One region of the Janthinobacterium sp. SUN137 genome, then DNA from elsewhere that is predicted to be linked to it. Evidence: predicted binding sites of a transcription regulator. Region 1 holds the regulator's gene; each other region holds the start of a gene.
The links. The regulator FNR, encoded in region 1, switches genes on or off when oxygen is low (the NO sensors DNR and NnrR bind a similar motif). The targets are predictions, from matches to a motif close to TTGATNNNNATCAA.

Region 1 (4,211 bases):
CGCCGATGCCAAGGGTAACCAGATGCTGGGCGCGCCAAACCTGACGGACAAGACCTGGCTGTACGGCGGCAGCGCCGACACCATCATGGAAACCGTACGCAAGGGACGCAGCAACACCATGCCGGCCTTCAGCGATTTCCTCGGCGAATCCAAGGTACACGTGCTGTCGGCGTATGTCTGGAGCCTGTCGAATCCGCAGGCACCCGCAAAGTAAAAATGGAACCTCAAGTCATCAAGATGTATGCGGCCCGCGAGCAAATCTACCCTCGCGAGGCCAAAGGACGCTACGCTACCTGGCGATGGGTATGCGTATGGCTTACCCAGCTCGCGTTCTACGGCTTGCCGTGGTTGACCTGGAATGGCAGGCAAGCCCTGCTGTTCGATTTGACCACGCGCAAGTTCTACATTTTCGGCGTCGTGCTGTGGCCCCAGGATTTCATCTATCTGGCGGCCCTGCTGATCATCTGTGCGTATTTGTTGTTCCTCGTCACGGCCATTGCCGGGCGGGTGTGGTGCGGGTTCTCTTGCCCGCAAACGGTATACACGGAAATTTTCCTGTGGGTCGAACGCCGCATCGAGGGCACGCGCAGCGCGCGCATGGCCCTCGACAAGCAGGGCCCCTCCGTGCGCAAGGCGTTCAAGAAGACGGCCAAGCACCTGGTATGGGGCGCCATCGCCCTGTGGACGGGCTTTACCTTTGTCGGCTACTTCACGCCGATCAAGGAATTGGCGCAGTCGGTGACCACGCTGAACTTCGGTCCCTGGGAATGGTTCTGGGTCTTGTTCTACAGCCTGGCAACCTACGGCAACGCGGGCTGGCTGCGCGAGCAGGTGTGCAAATACATGTGCCCCTACGCGCGCTTCCAGAGCGCCATGTTCGACCAGGACACTTTGATCATCACCTACGATGCCAAGCGCGGCGAACCACGTGGCGCCATGAGCAAGAAGGCCGGCAACAACGACAAGCTGGGCGATTGCATCGACTGTACCCTGTGCGTGCAGGTGTGTCCGACCGGCATCGATATCCGTAACGGCCTGCAGTATGAATGCATCGGTTGCGCCGCTTGCGTCGATGCCTGCAACAGCGTGATGGACAAGGTCGACCGGCCACGGGGACTGGTACGCTACAGTACCGACCATGCGATGGAAAACAACTTCAATTCGAAGCAGATACGCCAGCGCGCCATGCGCCCGCGCGTCTTGATCTACACTTCCATCCTGGCCCTGATCATCATCGCCGTGTGTACTTCGCTGGCCCTGCGCACGCCCCTGAAAATGGACGTGATCCGCGACCGCGGTTCCATGGGACGCGAAGTGGAAGACGGCATGATCGAAAACGTCTACCGCCTGCAGATCATGAACACATCGGAGCAAAGCCAGCATTTCAAAATCAGCGCTTCCGGCTTGCCGGGCCTGACCTTGCTGACGCGCGAAGAAGTGACCTTGCAGCCGACGGAAACGCTGGGTTGGCCGATCCGCCTGCGCGTGCCGCACGGCGTGGGAGAGAAGGGCTCGAACAAGATTGCGATCGAATTGCAATCGCTGGACGACCCATCGCTGCATGTGCGTGAAAGCGCGGTATTCATCGTGCCACGTTAACAAGGAAAGGCGGACGGGGACCGGGTGCCCTCGCCGCCGCCACGAAGTTGCAGGAAGGCCGGTCCCCATGCGGGGACTGGCTGATTAAACAGGAGAAATATCATGTCCGACAGTCTGAAACTGCAAGCACCCGTTGCACCGTGGTACAAGCATCGCTGGCCATGGCTGCTGATGATCGGCCCCGGCCTGTCCGTGGTCGTCGGCAGCTTCATGGGCTATATCGCGTTTACGCAGCCCGATGCGCTGGTGGTGGGCGATTATTACAAGCAGGGCAAGGCGATCAACCAGGATTTGAAGCGCGACACGATCGCCAGCGACCTGGCGATGGATACGCGCCTGTCGTATGACGTGGCGCAAGCGCGCCTGACCGGTTCCGTGCACAGCTTCGGCAAGGCCTATCAGGCGCCTTTGCAGCTGCACCTAGCGCATGCGACCCTGCCGGAAAAGGATATCAAGGTGCTGGTACAGCCCGATGCGGCCGGCAATTTTTCCGTGGCGCTGCCGATGCTCGAGCGCAGCCGCTGGCAAGTGCTGGTGGAAAACGACAAACGCGAGTGGCGCCTGTCCGGCATCTGGACCTGGCCGCTGCAGCGCAGCATCGCGCTGCATGCGGACGAGGAACTGTAAGTCTTATTTGCAGACGTCCGTGCCGGCCGTAATCGCCTTCAGTTTCGCCGGCTGCAGGATTTCAATTTCCCGGTTCGAGACGCGCAGCCAGCCTTCCTTCTTGAACTTCGACAGCAGGCGGCTGACGCTCTCGATGGTCAGGCCCAGGTAGTTGCCGATTTCCTCGCGCGACATGCGCAGCTGGAAATTGCTGCCCGAATAGCCGCGCGCTTCATAGCGCGACGCCAGGTTGACGATGAAGGCGGCAAAGCGCTGCGTCGCCTGCATATTGCCCAGCAACAGCATGACGCTTTGCTCGCGCGTGATTTCCTGGCTCATCATGCGGTGGAAATGGCGCAGCAGGGTCGGCATATTGCCCAGCAATTGTTCCAGGCTGGAAAACGGGATTTCACACACTTCGCTGTCTTCCAGCGCCACCGCATTACAGTGGTGGCGGTCGGCGCTGATGGCGTCCATGCCCAGCAGTTCGCCCGCCATCTGGAAGCCCGTCACCTGCTCTTCGCCGCCCGGATTGATCTGGTACGTCTTGAAATGCCCCAGGCGGATCGCATACAGGTTCTGGAACGAGTCGCCGATACGGAACAGCGAGGCGCCGCGCACGATCTTGCGGCGGCGGCCTATGATCTGGTCCAGCCTGTCCATGTCGCCCACATCGAGGCCCATCGGCAGGCACAATTGATGCATGCTGCAGGTCGAGCATCGCGCACGCAACGCCTCCACGTTCACGGTGGGCAAGGTTGGAGTGAGTAGCGCTTCAGTCATGTCGGTACCTTTTAGAAAATGCAACAACAAGTTTACTGCATACAGCCGCATACAGGGTTGCCGTATGCCAATTTCACCGTAAATTCGGCGAATAAACGACGTCCAGCCTTTAATTATATGGCAACATCGTCAAAAGCCCATCCGGGACGGGCAATTTGCGCGGCACCGCTTGCCAAGCTGGGGCATTGATAGGAAAATTCCTGACAGCATTATCTGCCGCCTGTGCCGCCCGGTACTGAAAAGGAAATCATGAAGCCTCTCGGCATTAAAGCAAAAGTCGCGCTGGCCACCAGCCTGACCTCGATCGCCATGATCGCGCTGGTCACCATGATCCAGGTGCAGCACATGCGCGACGACTTCACCCGAGTACTGCTGAGCCAGCAATCGTCCCTGATCACCCGCACCGCTGCCGAGCTCGACGACAAGCTGGGCATGCTGCTGCAGATCGTCACCCTGACGGCCCGACAGCAGCCGCCGGAATTGATCGCCCGGCCCGCCCAATTGCGCGAATACTATTCGCGCCGCTCGATGCTGGTGCTGTTCGATGACGTGCTGGTGCTCGACGCGCATGGCGCCGTCGTGGCCGACATGCCGGAGGTAGCGGGGCGCGCCGGCATCAACGTCGCCGAGCGCGAGTATTTCCAGACCGTCCTGCGCACACGCCAGCCCATGATCACCGAACCGATGCTGGGCAAGTCGAGCGGCATGCCCATCGTGCAGATGGTGGCGCCCGTGCTGGCCGCCGATGGCCAGGTGGCCGGCGTGGTGATCGGCGTGCTGCGCCTGTACAAGGACAACCTGCTGGGCCGCCTGCGCTCGGAAAAGATCGGCAAGAACGGCTATTACTTCATCCTCACGCGCGGCGCCGTGCCGCGCTACGTGCTGCACCCCGATACCAGCCGCTTGCTGCAACCGCGCAAGCCGAACGCCAACCTGACGACGACCCAGCTGCTGAAGGAAGATGGCGAAGGCAGCATGGTCAGCACCAACAGCCGCGGCATCACGGCCGTCAACAGCTTCAAGCGCCTGAAATCCGTGAACTGGCTGCTGGCCGCCTCGCTCCCCGTCGAAGATGCCTTCGAACCGTTCGATGGCGTGCTGTACCGGCTGGTGCTGTGGAGCATCCTCGCCTCGCTGCTGGCCGCCTTTGTTCTGGGCTGGGTCACCGTGCGCCTGCTGTCGCCGCTGGTGCGCCTGCGCGACACCCTGCAAGCCCTGCGCAC
Region 2 (4,211 bases), on a different contig from region 1:
CTGGTCGAGGCCGAGCTGGGCGACACGGGTCGCGTGCTGATCCGCGCTTCCGGCACCGAGCCGCTGATCCGCGTGATGGTCGAGGCAAAAGATAAGGAAAAGGCCGAGTCGATGGCGCGCCGCATTGCGGATAAAGTGGCTGTGTAAAGGCAGGCGCCGATAGTTATTTCCATCTAATTCGTCTATGGCAATTGACGAAATTGGGTGGGGGCGTTATTATCTTGTCTTCGGAGTGTGGCGCAGCCCGGTAGCGCACCTGGTTTGGGACCAGGGGGTCCAAGGTTCGAATCCTTGTACTCCGACCAAAGTCATAAGCGGGCTGTCAGAAATGACAGCCCGTTTTCTATTCCTCGCTGGCATTTCATTGCTGGCGCGCATGGATTAAAATACTGCACCTCTCCGCCCATCGTTCAACGGATAGGACAACGGTCTTCTAAACCGTGAATGGGGGTTCGATTCCCTCTGGGCGGACCAGTTTCATACTGGCCACGATCATGCTGCGGCAAGCTGCCGCAACGCAACGCACCCTATCTTTCCCCCCCACATCCGGTTTTCGCGCAGCGGTTCAGGGCTGCGCGCCCAGCACTAAGCTCAGCAAATACAGCAGCGGCGCCGCGCACAGCAGCGCGGAACACAGCGACAGTACTTTCTTGCTGGCCAGGCGTGCCAGGCGCAGCCGTTCGCGCACGGGCAAGTGCTGGCGCAGCGCATGGCGCGCGCGCGGCTGGAATGGGGATTCATGCATGTGGGCTCCCTCGCAACGGTGACTGAAGATGCCGGTCAGCATAGCGGGAGAGGCATAAAGGCGGTGTAAAGAGTGGGCGGCGCGGCGCAAGCGCGCTGTAAACATGGGTGCGCCGGCGCCGTGTTGCGGGTCTTGCCCGATGCTCTTATTTTGCCTGGCGGCGGCGCGCCAGGACGCCGAGCAGGCCCAGGCCGGCGAGCAGCATGGCATAGGTTTCCGGTTCAGGGACGGCGGAAACGTAGGCGCGGTAATTGCTCAGGTCCTTGGGCAAGCCTGCCACCGTGAAGGTCGTGCCGGCTGCGACGGGCGCTGCCCATTGGAAGACCAGTTCGCCCTGGCCGAAATGGATGGCCAGGTAATCATAGGCCGCCGCACTCGTGAAGGAATTCACCCCGCCGCTGGCGCCTGCCGTGGTGCCGGCGGTGCAGCCTGAGGTGGCATTGTCGCAAAACGAGACGGCCGCACCCAGGCTGGTGCCGAAAACGCCGTTGATATAGCCCTGGATGTCGGTGGGACTCTGCGGCACGAGATTGTCGTTATAGTATTTCACCATGAGGGCAGGTGACGGCGAGTAAGTGACGGTGCTGCCTTCGATGCTGAAACCGCTGGCCGGTCCCACATCGACCCATGTAGCAGCCTGTGCCACGCCCATGCAGGCCGTCAGGGCGGCCAGCATGGATGCCCGTATGGCAATGCTTGTTATGCTTTTCATGAAAATCCCCTTTTATTTTATTGCAGACATTTCACTGCTTCAGGGTGCGCGCCGTCCGGTCAGGGAGGTCGACTTGTCGCCCGGTCGCCTTTGCGTGAGTACGCATATGCAAGCTTAGTCTTGATGTAAATTAATACAATTTAAATAATGCTATTGGCATGCTTGACAACATCGCATACGGCTATGTATGGCTGTGCTGGCGAAAGCCTGTACGGCGAGCGGAAATGGCGTGACAAGGCACGCCAGCTTGTGCTAGCAATGCATTGAGTAGGGAGAGGGGCGGCGGGTTTCAGTCGCTGTTATTGCTGACGCCGAACAAGCGATCCTTGGCGTTGAGCAGCTTTTGCACCTTGGCGCCCATTTTCATCAGCTGCGCCATCGATTCGGGCGACAGGCGCTGCAAGTCGTCGAACCAGGTGTTGGCCAGGTCGACCAGTTCATACATTTCGCGCATGCGCTCCTGCGCATACTGGTCGACGGGTTCCGTGGCTGGCGCCAGCAGCGATTCGCGCAGCACCGTCAGGGTGGGCGCCACTTCGCGGCGGCGGCGCTCGGCGGCCACCACGCGGAAGATTTGCCACACATCGCCCAGCGAGGAAAAATACTCGCGCCGGTCGCCGGGGATGCGCGACTGGCGGATCAAGCCCCAGCCCTGCAATTCCTTCAAGCCGATGCTCACGTTCGAGCGTGAAAAACTCAGGTGTTCCGCGATTTCATCCGCGTGTAAAGGATGCTCTGCGACAAACAACAAGGCGTACACTTGCCCCACTGTCCGGTTAAAGCCCCAGCGGCTGCCCATCTCGCCGAAATGGCTGACGAAGGTCAGGATCAGCGGCGTCATTTGGATATGTTGAGTTTTCATAATTATCTGAATTTTTTCACGCCACACCCGCAGGGTCAATTGATATATGTCATGTTTCGCAGTATTATGCAAAATATCGAATTTACAGAAAATTCTGAAAACTCAAAAAGTATAGATATGCCTACCACGCCGCTGTCCTTGCCCCGCTTTATCCTTCCCCGTGCCGCCAGCCTGGCGCAGGGCGGCGCCGCCTTGCTGTGGCTGCCGCAAGCGGCTTTGCTGGCCTGGGCCGTGCAAGCCATGCTGGCCGGTGCACCCTGGCGCGCGGCCCTGTTGCCGGCCGCCGGCGTGCTGCTGCTGGGCGTGCTGCGCGCCGGCTGCGAAGCGTGGGGCGCGCGGCGCATGTATGCGGCGGCGCGCGACCACCTGTCCACCTTGCGCGTGCAAGTGGCGCAAGCGCTGGCGCACCGTTCGCCGCTGGACCGCCAGCGCGCCCAGTCGGGCCAGGCGGCCAGCGTCATCGCCGAACAGGCCGAAGCCATCGTGCCCTACCTGGTGCGCTACAAGCCCGCGCGCTGGAAAGTCATGCTCGTGCCGCTCGTGATCCTCGCCGTGGTGACGCCCCTGTCGTGGATCGCCGCGCTGATCCTGCTCATCGCCGCGCCCCTGATTCCCGTCTTCATGGCCCTCGTGGGCATGGGTGCGCAAGCGGCCAGCCGCGCGCAGATGGTGGAAATGGGCAGCATGAACGCCTTTCTATTGGACCGCCTGCGCGGCTTGGCCACCCTGCGCGCGCTCGATGCCGTCGGTGTCACGGCCGAACGCCTGGATGCTTCGTCGCAATCCGTGCGCCGGCGCACGATGGTGGTGCTGCGCATCGCCTTCCTGTCGTCCGCCGTGCTGGAACTGTTTTCCGCGCTCGGTGTCGCCATGGTGGCCGCGTTTATCGGTTTCTCCTTGCTGGGCAGCATCAATTTCGGTACCTGGGGCCGCGAACTGAGCCTGGGGCAGGGCTTGTTCATCCTGCTGCTGGCGCCCGCGTTTTTCGAACCCTTGCGCGAACTGGCCGCCGTCTGGCACGACAAGGCGGCCGGCGAAGCGGGCCTGGCCGGCCTGCACGATCTGGCGGCCGAGGGCGTGCCCCTGCCCGGCGCCGGCGTGGCAGCCGCTGCCGTCTCCGCCGCCGCCATGGCCGTGGCGCCGCCGCCCGCTATCGATATCCATCAACTGCGCTTTGCCCATCCCGGCGAGGCGCCCGTCTTCGACGGCTTCGACCTGACCGTGCGCGCCGGCGAACATGTCGCCCTGCTGGGCGCCAGCGGCGCCGGCAAGACCACCTTGCTGTCCTTGCTGGCCGGCTTGCTGCCCGCCAGCGGCGGCGAGATCCGCATCGGCGGCGTGCGTCTGAACGACGGCACCGTGAATACCTTGCGCCAGCGCATGGCGTGGATGGGCCAGCGTCCCCATGTGTTTGCCGCCTCCGTCAGCCAGAACGTGACCCTGGGCCGCGTGGGCGCGCATGCCGCGCAAGTGACGCAGGCGCTGCACCTGGCCGACCTGGCTGCCGTGGCGCAGGCGCAGCCGGCCGTCATGCTCAGCGATGGCGGGCAGGGCTTGTCCGGCGGCGAAGCCGTGCGCCTGGCCCTGGCCCGCGTGGCCCTGCATCCGCATGCGGACTTGCTGCTGGTCGATGAACCGACGGCCCACCTGGACAGCGAAACGGCGGCGCGCGTGACGGACGCCTTGCTGGAATTGGCGAAAGGCAAGACGATGATCGTCGCCACGCACGACCCCGTGCTGGCCGGCCGCCTGCAGCGCACGGTGCAGGTCGATGCCCGGGCGCAGGCACAGGAGTTGCGCGCATGAACACCACACTGATCTCGCATCCCGTCCTGCGGCAATTGCTGCTGGCCCAACCAGGCAAGCTGATCGGGGGCGCCTTGCTGGCGGCC
Region 3 (4,211 bases), on a different contig from region 1:
CCAGCGCCAGCTGGCCACCGCTTTGCGCCGCATCAAACGTGGCATCGTTGGCGGCAGCCTTGCTGCGGCGCGCCGGGCGTTCCAGCTTGGCCAAAGCCTTGCCATTTGCCAACACTTGCACATCGCTGATTTCGCCCGGGTTGGCGAAGCTGACGCGGAAGTGGCTCATGGCGTTGCCGCCATGGTCGGCCACGGAGACGCCATCGAAGGGCAAGTCGATAGTCTGTCCGGACGCCGTCAACACGCGCAAGGTATAAGCATGGCCGCTGCCGCTGGCAGCGGCGCCGATGCGCGCCGACGAGGCAACGGCCGGGCGCAGGGCCACGCCGCCAGGCGTGATGCGGCCGGAAATGGTCAAGTAGCCGTTCTGGGCCACGGCCATGCTGGCGGCCAGCACATTGCTGCCCGTAATCTGCGTGCTGCGTTTTTCCAGGAATTGCTGCACCCGCGCATAGCTGTAGTCGGAGAACCAGGCGCCGCTGCAATAGCTCATCACGTCCTTCATCGGCGTGTTGCCATAGACTGCCTTGCTCAGCTGGCCGATGCTGCCTGCATAGTTGCTGTTGTACAACGGTTGCGGACCCAGATTGCCATTCGCATATGGGTAGTCGACAGCAGCGCCAGCCGGACCGCCGCAGGCGACGTGCTGCAGCGAGTGGTTGTGGCCCAGCTCATGCACGAGCGTAGTCAGCCATAGAGGCCATTGATTGCCGAAGGGATCGACCGATGCAACGCTCTTGAACTGGGCATCGAGGCCGATGGCCGACGTGAAGTCGTTGCCGCTGCTGCGCTCGTTGATGTAGGCCAGGCCGGCTGCGTTGGTGACGGACATCCTCGGCACGAAACCATAATAGTAGGCACCGCTGTCTTCCATCGCGCGCCGGTTTTCCAGCTTGCCCAGGGCATCGCTCCACCAGCTGTCGGCCGTGCTGCTGCCTGGCAGGCTCAGCGCGGCGCGCGTCGTGATGCTGATATTTTCCGTCGCATACGGATACACGCGCAGCAGCGCGGCGCGGATCACCTCGGCGTCAGGCAGTTGCGCCACGCCATCATCGGTGCTCAAGGGCACGAGCACCAGACGGATCTTGGCCAGGCTGGCCACCACGGGTGCCGCTTCCTGGCTCACTTGCACGCCGTCATTGCCGACGGCCGTCACGCGCACGCGCACGCCGGGCAAGATCCAGCCTGCAGGCAGGACGGCACTGAAATTGCCGTTGAAACTGTCATCGGTCTTCGTCGTCGGCAAGAGCGCCGGCCCCGTCATCGCGATGCTGCCCAGGTTGCTGCCATTGGCGGCGGTCGCATTCAAGGTGACCGCCGGGCTGGACTGGCCCGCCTGCCCGGCCAGCACGGACACGCGCACGGCGGCCGACTTGCCGCGCGTCAAGCGCAAGGCCGTATTGCTGGCATTCAAATTCAGTACTTGCGCGAAATCAATGCTGCCCAGGGTAAAGGCCGACACCGTGCCCGCATTCACGGCGATGCGCGACGCAGCCGCCAGCATCACGTTGCCCGTTGCCGAGTCTGGTGCAGACAATACCAGCTGACTGGCACTGGCACTGACGATGACGGCCGGCGTATTGCCCACCGACGCCGAAGTGACCTGGTCGAGATTGCTGCCCTGCACCGTCACGGACAAGCGTCCGTTGTTGACGGCCGAGGTGATCGACGTCACCGTCACGCTGGCCAGCACCGTGTACGTGTCGCCGCTGAGCACATCGTTGTAGGGACCGCGCACCGTCAGCGCGCCTGTCGCCGCGCCCGCAGGCACCAGCACCGTCACGCTGCCGGCCGTCTGGCTTTGCGGCGTTGCCGCCGCACCATTGCCAAACTGCACCGCCGTCACGGCGCCCATGCCGCCGCCCGTGATCGTCACGCTGGAACCGACGCCGCCCGTCGCCGGTGCGACGCTGCCCACGCTCAAGGGCAGGTACACATTGACGTTATAGCTGGTGGCCGCCGTGCCGCTGGCGCTGACGAGGCTCAAGGCGCCCGATACGGGCACGCCCGGCATGGTCAGGGTGATGCTGGTGTCGCTGGCGGCGCTGGTGGCGACGGTCACGCCGCCCACCTGGAAAGCCGTCACGCGGCTCAGATTCGTGCCCGTAAGCACCAGGCTGCCACCGACGGCGACATTCGCCGCCGAAACGGCCGTCACGGCAGGCAGCAGCACGGGCGTACCCGACGTGGTCGCCACCACCGTGTCGCCGCCCCCACCGCCGCCACCGCCGCAGGCGGACAGGCCCAGCATGACAAACAATGCGACAAGCAGATGGTTTTTCATGGCTGGCAACCATGTTGATGCAGCGCGATGCCGGGAAGGACACGAGATAAATGTGACATATTGGTGACTTTTGGTGAGAATTTAATTTCGAAGAACCAATATTATGGTTTAGTTCGATTCCCAAAGACAACTATTAATGCTTTTGATTCAATTGGTTTTGATAATAATTAAAATATCTCCTTAGCAAACTTTATTCTGGGCATTATTTCCCTCACTCTGTGTTGGCTAAAATCAAAATTACTTTCCTTTGCAGCTATTGCCATTCGACTCATTAAAAATATGCTGATGCGGCGCAAATAATGTGGAAATTTTTCCACAGCCTAGACGCCATATCGTTCTGCCAACTTTGCTGAAAGAATTAACGTTTTGAGTAAGATTTTCAGGAATGTAATTTTCAGAAGCAGGCGTGGCGGCAGGCGATGTGTTGCAAGAAGGCCTGCCGTGGGGCGAACGGCCGCTTTTGCTTAAAACCAAAGCAGTCTGATGCCGTATAATTTTAGACCCGGTGAAATCAGGCGATTGCCACCTTCTGCCTGCCCTACCCGGCCGGCAACTCTCCGTCAGCTGATCCTGCTGACCCGCATCCGCCTCGTAACGTCTTGTCGCCGCGCCGCCGCCCGTTTGCCTATTGAAAGCATGAAATGAACGATACCGTGATCCCCGCCATGTCCCCGACCGAAGCCACCTTGCGCGCCATTCTGGCGCAGCGGATCATGATTCTCGACGGCGCCATGGGCACGATCATCCAGCAATACAAGCTCGACGAAGAAGCGTATCGCGGCGGCCCCGCCGGCCGCTTCATCGATTTCGCCGCGCCGGCCGACAGTGGCGCGCGCGAACTGTTCGTCAAGGGCAATAATGAGTTGCTGACCCTGACGCAGCCGCACATCATCCAGGAAATCCACGAGCGTTACCTGGCGGCCGGCGCCGACCTGATCGAAACGAATACCTTCGGCGCCACGACGATCGCGCAAGACGATTACCACATGGCCCACCTGGCCTATGAAATGAACGTCCAGGCGGCCAAGCTGGCGCGCGCCGCCTGCGATAAATATTCCACGCCGGACAAGCCGCGCTTCGTCGCCGGCGCCCTGGGGCCCACGCCGAAGACGGCGTCGATCTCGCCCGACGTGAACGACCCGGCCGCGCGCAACGTCACCTTCGACCAACTGGTGGCCGCCTACCTGCAGCAGACGCAGGGTCTGGTGGAAGGCGGCGCCGACGTATTGCTGGTGGAAACCATCTTCGATACCTTGAACTGCAAGGCGGCCCTGTTCGCCATCGACCTGTTCTACGAGCAAAACCCGGATGTGGTGCGCCTGCCGCTGATGATTTCGGGCACCGTCACGGACGCGTCGGGACGCATCTTGTCGGGCCAGACCGTGCCCGCCTTCTGGAATTCCGTGCGCCACGCGAAACCGCTGACCATCGGCCTGAACTGCGCGCTGGGCGCCGCCCTGATGCGCCCGTACGCGGAAGAGCTGGCCAAGATCGCCGACACCTTCGTGTGCATCTACCCGAACGCGGGCTTGCCCAACCCCATGAGCGACACGGGTTTCGACGAGTTGCCAGCCGACACGTCCGCCCTGCTGCGCGAATTTGCCGACGCGGGCTTCCTGAACATGGCGGGCGGCTGCTGCGGCACCACGCCCGAGCACATCGCCGCCATTGGCGAGTTGCTGTCGAAAAACACCCCGCGCACCGTGCCGGCCCCATCGCACGACCTGCGCCTGGCGGGCCTGGAACCGTTCGTCGTCAATGACGAGTCACTGTTCGTCAACGTGGGCGAGCGCACCAACGTCACGGGCTCGAAGGCGTTCGCGCGCATGATTCTCAACGAGCAATATGACGAGGCGCTCTCCGTGGCCCGCCAGCAAGTGGAAAACGGCGCGCAAGTGATCGATATCAACATGGATGAAGCGATGCT
Region 4 (4,211 bases), on a different contig from region 1:
AAGGCCACGCCATGGTCGTCATGTTCCATGCGCATGACGTTGATGGGCGCGCCGGCACGCGGGCCCTGGCCGCGCACGATCATCGGGAACAGCACGTCTTCTTCCTTGCGCATATGGCTTTCCAGCTCCTGCGCCATGGCCGACAGGTGTTCCGCCAGCCCGTGCGGACAGTCGGCGCGGTCGCCATGCACCTGCTCGACCTTGCGTGCCAGGCGTATCAGCTCGGGCAGCTGCTCGCGGTGCACGGCGTGGTAGCGCGCCAGCAGGTGCTCCACCAGCTCGGTGGCCGAGGCTTCCTGCCAGTCACGCTCGCCGCTGGTATCTGCGCGCCCTGCCAGCAGCCGCAATTCCTCGACGATGGGTGCCGCATCCACGCCGGCCGCTTCGGCTGCTGCGCGCAGGGTCTTGTTGCCGCCGCAGCAAAAATCCAGGCGGTGCGCATCGAACAGGCGCGTGGCGCCAGGGATGCGGCGGGCCAGCTGGCCCAGGGATAGCTCGATCATTTCCATAACAGTTCCTTGAGGATGAATAGGTAGATTTATTGCACCGCGCCTGCGTGGTAGACGCCGGGTACGGGTTCGCCCGTCACTTCCAGCACGCCCACGGCGCCCTTGCCGGCGCGCGACAGCGCATGGTCGACCAGCAGGTAGCTGCCGGGGTGCTGTACCTTGAGTTCGACGATGGTCGCGCCGCCCGGTGCCACCAGGGTGGTTTGCACGTCGTGTTTCGGGCTGCTGATCGAGCCTTCGCTGTACACCTTGTCGAAGATCTCGCCGATGATGTGGAACGATGAAATCTTGTTCGGGCCGCCGACGCCGAAATAGATGCGCACCGTCTCACCGACTTTCGCCTGCAATTTGTGCGTCTTGCTCAAGGCGCCCACTTCGCCATTGAAGACGTAGTAGTCGGGTAGCTCATTGGCCATTTTTTCCAGGTTCGGTTCCTGGTGCACGGGCGCGCCATGCGGACGGCCCGTGTACATCTCGCCCTGCATCACGTAATACTCGCGGTCCACCTTCGACAGGCCGCCTTCCGGTTCGACCAGGATCATGCCGTACATGCCGGCGGCGATATGCTGCGGCACCAGGGGTGTGGCGCAGTGGTAGACGAACAGGCCCGGATTGAGCGCCTTGAAGGTCACCGTTTTTTCCTGCCCCGGCGCCACCTGCGTGTGCTGTCCGCCGCCATGGCCGCCCGTCACGGCATGCAGATCGATCGAATGGATCATCTTGCTGTCCCTGGCGTTGAACAGGGTCAGTTCGACCGTATCGCCCACCTTCGCGCGCAGCATCGGACCGGGTACTTGCCGGTTGAAAGTCCAATACGTAAAACTGGTGCCGTCATCGAGCTTGCCCGGCAGTTCCACCGTTTCCATGCGGTATTTCAGGGTTTGCGGCGCGCGCGCGCCGATGGCGGCCGGCACGGAGGCAGGATTGGCCGCCACGCTGACAGCCGATGGATCGGGACCGCGCATCGGCGATGGCGCGGGCGTGTACAGGGCCAGCGCGGCGGCCTGGCTCGATTCGCTGGCAGCGCTGCCGGCGCCGGCAGCCTTCGGTGCTCCCGCTTCGGCCAGAGAAGTGCCGCTCACGACCAGCTTGCCTTCCATGCCGATCTGGCGGTGGCCGGGAATCGAGCAGTAATAGGTGAACGTACCGGCGCGCGTGACCTTGAAGCGCACGGTGGTGCTGCCGCTATTGGCGCTGAATTTGCTTGAAGCCACGTTCAGCTCGGGGATCAGCAGGTCGTGTTCGGCGCCTTCGCCGCTTTTCAGCACGAGTTCGACCGTTTCCCCCACCTTGGCCGCCAGCACGGGGTTGACCTGGCCCTTGGCGTCGATGAATACCATCTTGCCGTCGACGATATTGGTTTGCAGTTCATAGCGCTTGACCGCGGCGGCGGCAGGTTTGGCGGCAGTGGCGGCAGCGCTGGCAGGCAGGCCCGCCTGGGCCTGCACGGACAGGGGCATGGCCAGGACACAGACGGCGGCGGCAATGGCGCGGAGGGAGGGAGTCGTTTTCATCAAGCTTTCCTTGGTCTTGTATGCCGGTTTGGCACTCATACCTAGGCAAACCGTGTGCCAGGAAAAACTTGTTTTAAATCAACGATTTGAAAAACACAGGGTCGTAATGACCCTTGTTTGCCGTGGTTCGTTGTACCCTGCATGGTACTTATGACCGTCACCGCCATCCACCTGCTGCTGCTCACCGACCTGGTCGCCGACCTGCCCGTGGCAGTGCGACTGCAGCGCCTGGTCGGCAGCCTGCGCGCGCACTTCGGCTGCGAAGCCGTGGCCTTGCTCAAGCTCGATGGCGAGCACTTGCGCCCCGTGGCGATGGCCGGCCTGGCCAGCGACGCGCTGGGGCGTCGCTTCGCCGTCGCCGACCATCCGCGTCTGGCCGCCATCCTGCAACGGCGCGGCGTGCTGTGCTTCCATCACGACAGCTCCCTGCCCGATCCCTACGATGGCTTGATCGCCGAGCGGGCCGGCGAGCCGCTGCCCGTGCACGACTGCATGGGCATGGCACTGGACCTGGAAGGCGAACGCTGGGGTGTGATCACGCTCGACGCCCTGCAGGTAGGCACCTTCAATGGACAGGCGCAGCGCGACCTCGGTGAACTGGCTTGCGCCATCGAGGCGGCCGTGCGCGTGACCCGCCTGGAAACGGAAATCCGCGCCCTGCGCCTGTCGGGCGGCGCCATACTGGCCGATGCGCAAGCGCCGCGCGAGGAACACGATTTCGTCGGCCAAAGCAGCGCCATCACGCACTTGCTGCACGAATTGCAAGTGGTCGCCGATTCCGAACTGCCCGTGCTGCTGCTGGGAGAGACGGGCGTCGGCAAGGAACTGTGCGCGCACCGCCTGCACCGGCTGTCGCGCCGCGCAGGCAAGCCCTTGATCCATGTCAATTGCGCGGCCTTGCCCGAGTCCCTGGCCGAGAGCGAATTGTTCGGCCATGTACGCGGCGCGTTTTCCGGCGCCGTCAGCGACCGGCCCGGGCGTTTCGAGGCAGCCGAAGGGGGCACCCTGTTTCTCGATGAAGTGGGGGAATTGCCGCTGTCGATACAGGCCAAGCTGCTGCGCACCTTGCAAAATGGCGAAATCCAGCGCCTGGGCGCGGACCGGCCGCGCCGGGTCAACGTGCGCGTGATCGCCGCCACCAACCGCAGCCTGCGCGAGCATGTGCGCGACGGCACCTTCCGCGCCGACCTGTATCACCGCCTGTCCGTGTATCCCGTGCCGATTCCGCCGCTGCGCGAGCGGGGCAATGACGTGCTGCTGCTGGCCGGTGGTTTTCTTGAGCTCAACCGCGCGCGCCTGGGCTTGCGCAGCCTGCGCCTGTCCGCCGCGGCAGAAAACGCCCTGTGCCACTACCGCTGGCCGGGCAATGTGCGCGAACTGGAACATGTGATCAGCCGGGCCGCGCTGAAAGCCGTGATCCGCGGCGCGGACCGCAAGGACATCGTGACCCTGGAAACGGATATGCTCGACCTCGATGCGCTGGAGGCGCCAGCCGGTGCGAACGCGTCGCTGCCTGCGCCGGCCGCGTGCGGAGCGCCAGCAGCGCCGCTGCTGTCCATGCATCAGATCGTGGAAGCGAGCCAGCGCCAGGCCATCCGGCAAGCGCTGGTGCTACATCAGGATAACTGGGCCGCTGCCGCGCGCCAACTGGGGCTGGACGCCAGCAATCTGCACAAGCTGGCGCGCCGGGTGGGGCTGAAGAACACCTAACCAAACCTACTGCGCGTCGGTATAGGCAACCTGCGATGCTCACTGTGCTTCAGCACAGTTCCGCGTCTCGGCCGCCTCTCCCTTCCGCTCGCTACGGTTTTGTCAGATGTCAGAACAACTAATAACCCCTGCGATACCGCTCAGCGGTGAATGACCAGGGTGGTCGGCAGGCTGTGCAGGTAGGCGGCCAGGTCCTTGATGTCCTGGTTGCTCAGCGGTTTCACCTGGCCCGTCATGATGGCGTTGTTTCGGCCATTGGCCTTGTCGCCCCGCTTATACGCCGTCAAGGCGTGTTCCAGGTAATCCTTGTGCTGACCCGCCAATTTCGGATAGGACGGGTCGATGGGCGAACCGTAATCCTTGCCATGGCAGGTGGCGCAGCTGTATTTTTCGGCCAGGGCCTTGCCCGTGTTGATATTGCCGGCGGCGCTGGCGGACAACGAGACGGTGGCGCAAACGAGGGCGGCGAGTAGTGTTT

Region 2: a site for FNR is predicted at 2,359-2,372, ahead of cydD (thiol reductant ABC exporter subunit CydD). Genes of this name have one in related genera too.
Region 3: a site for FNR is predicted at 2,506-2,519, ahead of O3298_RS27570 (IPT/TIG domain-containing protein). Genes of this name have one in related genera too.
Region 4: a site for FNR is predicted at 2,092-2,105, ahead of nirK (copper-containing nitrite reductase). Genes of this name have one in related genera too.

What each region holds. Positions count from the first base shown of each region.
Region 1 is NZ_JAPWHZ010000004.1:63,047-67,257, forward strand. It holds gene ccoP (cytochrome-c oxidase, cbb3-type subunit III) at 1-214, shown strand, start outside; gene ccoG (cytochrome c oxidase accessory protein CcoG) at 217-1,599, shown strand; gene O3298_RS20740 (FixH family protein) at 1,702-2,226, shown strand; gene fnr (fumarate/nitrate reduction transcriptional regulator Fnr) at 2,230-2,988, opposite strand; gene O3298_RS20750 (response regulator) at 3,238-4,211, shown strand, end outside.
Region 2 is NZ_JAPWHZ010000003.1:362,916-367,126, reverse strand. It holds gene glmM (phosphoglucosamine mutase) at 1-147, shown strand, start outside; tRNA gene O3298_RS16590 (tRNA-Pro) at 229-305, shown strand; tRNA gene O3298_RS16585 (tRNA-Arg) at 400-474, shown strand; gene O3298_RS16580 (hypothetical protein) at 566-745, opposite strand; gene O3298_RS16575 (PEP-CTERM sorting domain-containing protein) at 891-1,457, opposite strand; gene O3298_RS16570 (GbsR/MarR family transcriptional regulator) at 1,747-2,298, opposite strand; gene cydD (thiol reductant ABC exporter subunit CydD) at 2,437-4,125, shown strand; gene O3298_RS16560 (amino acid ABC transporter ATP-binding/permease protein) at 4,122-4,211, shown strand, end outside.
Region 3 is NZ_JAPWHZ010000006.1:209,234-213,444, forward strand. It holds gene O3298_RS27570 (IPT/TIG domain-containing protein) at 1-2,284, opposite strand, end outside; gene metH (methionine synthase) at 2,926-4,211, shown strand, end outside.
Region 4 is NZ_JAPWHZ010000001.1:1,295,171-1,299,381, forward strand. It holds gene ytfE (iron-sulfur cluster repair protein YtfE) at 1-509, opposite strand, end outside; gene nirK (copper-containing nitrite reductase) at 539-2,023, opposite strand; gene norR (nitric oxide reductase transcriptional regulator NorR) at 2,174-3,733, shown strand; gene O3298_RS05915 (cytochrome c) at 3,874-4,211, opposite strand, start outside.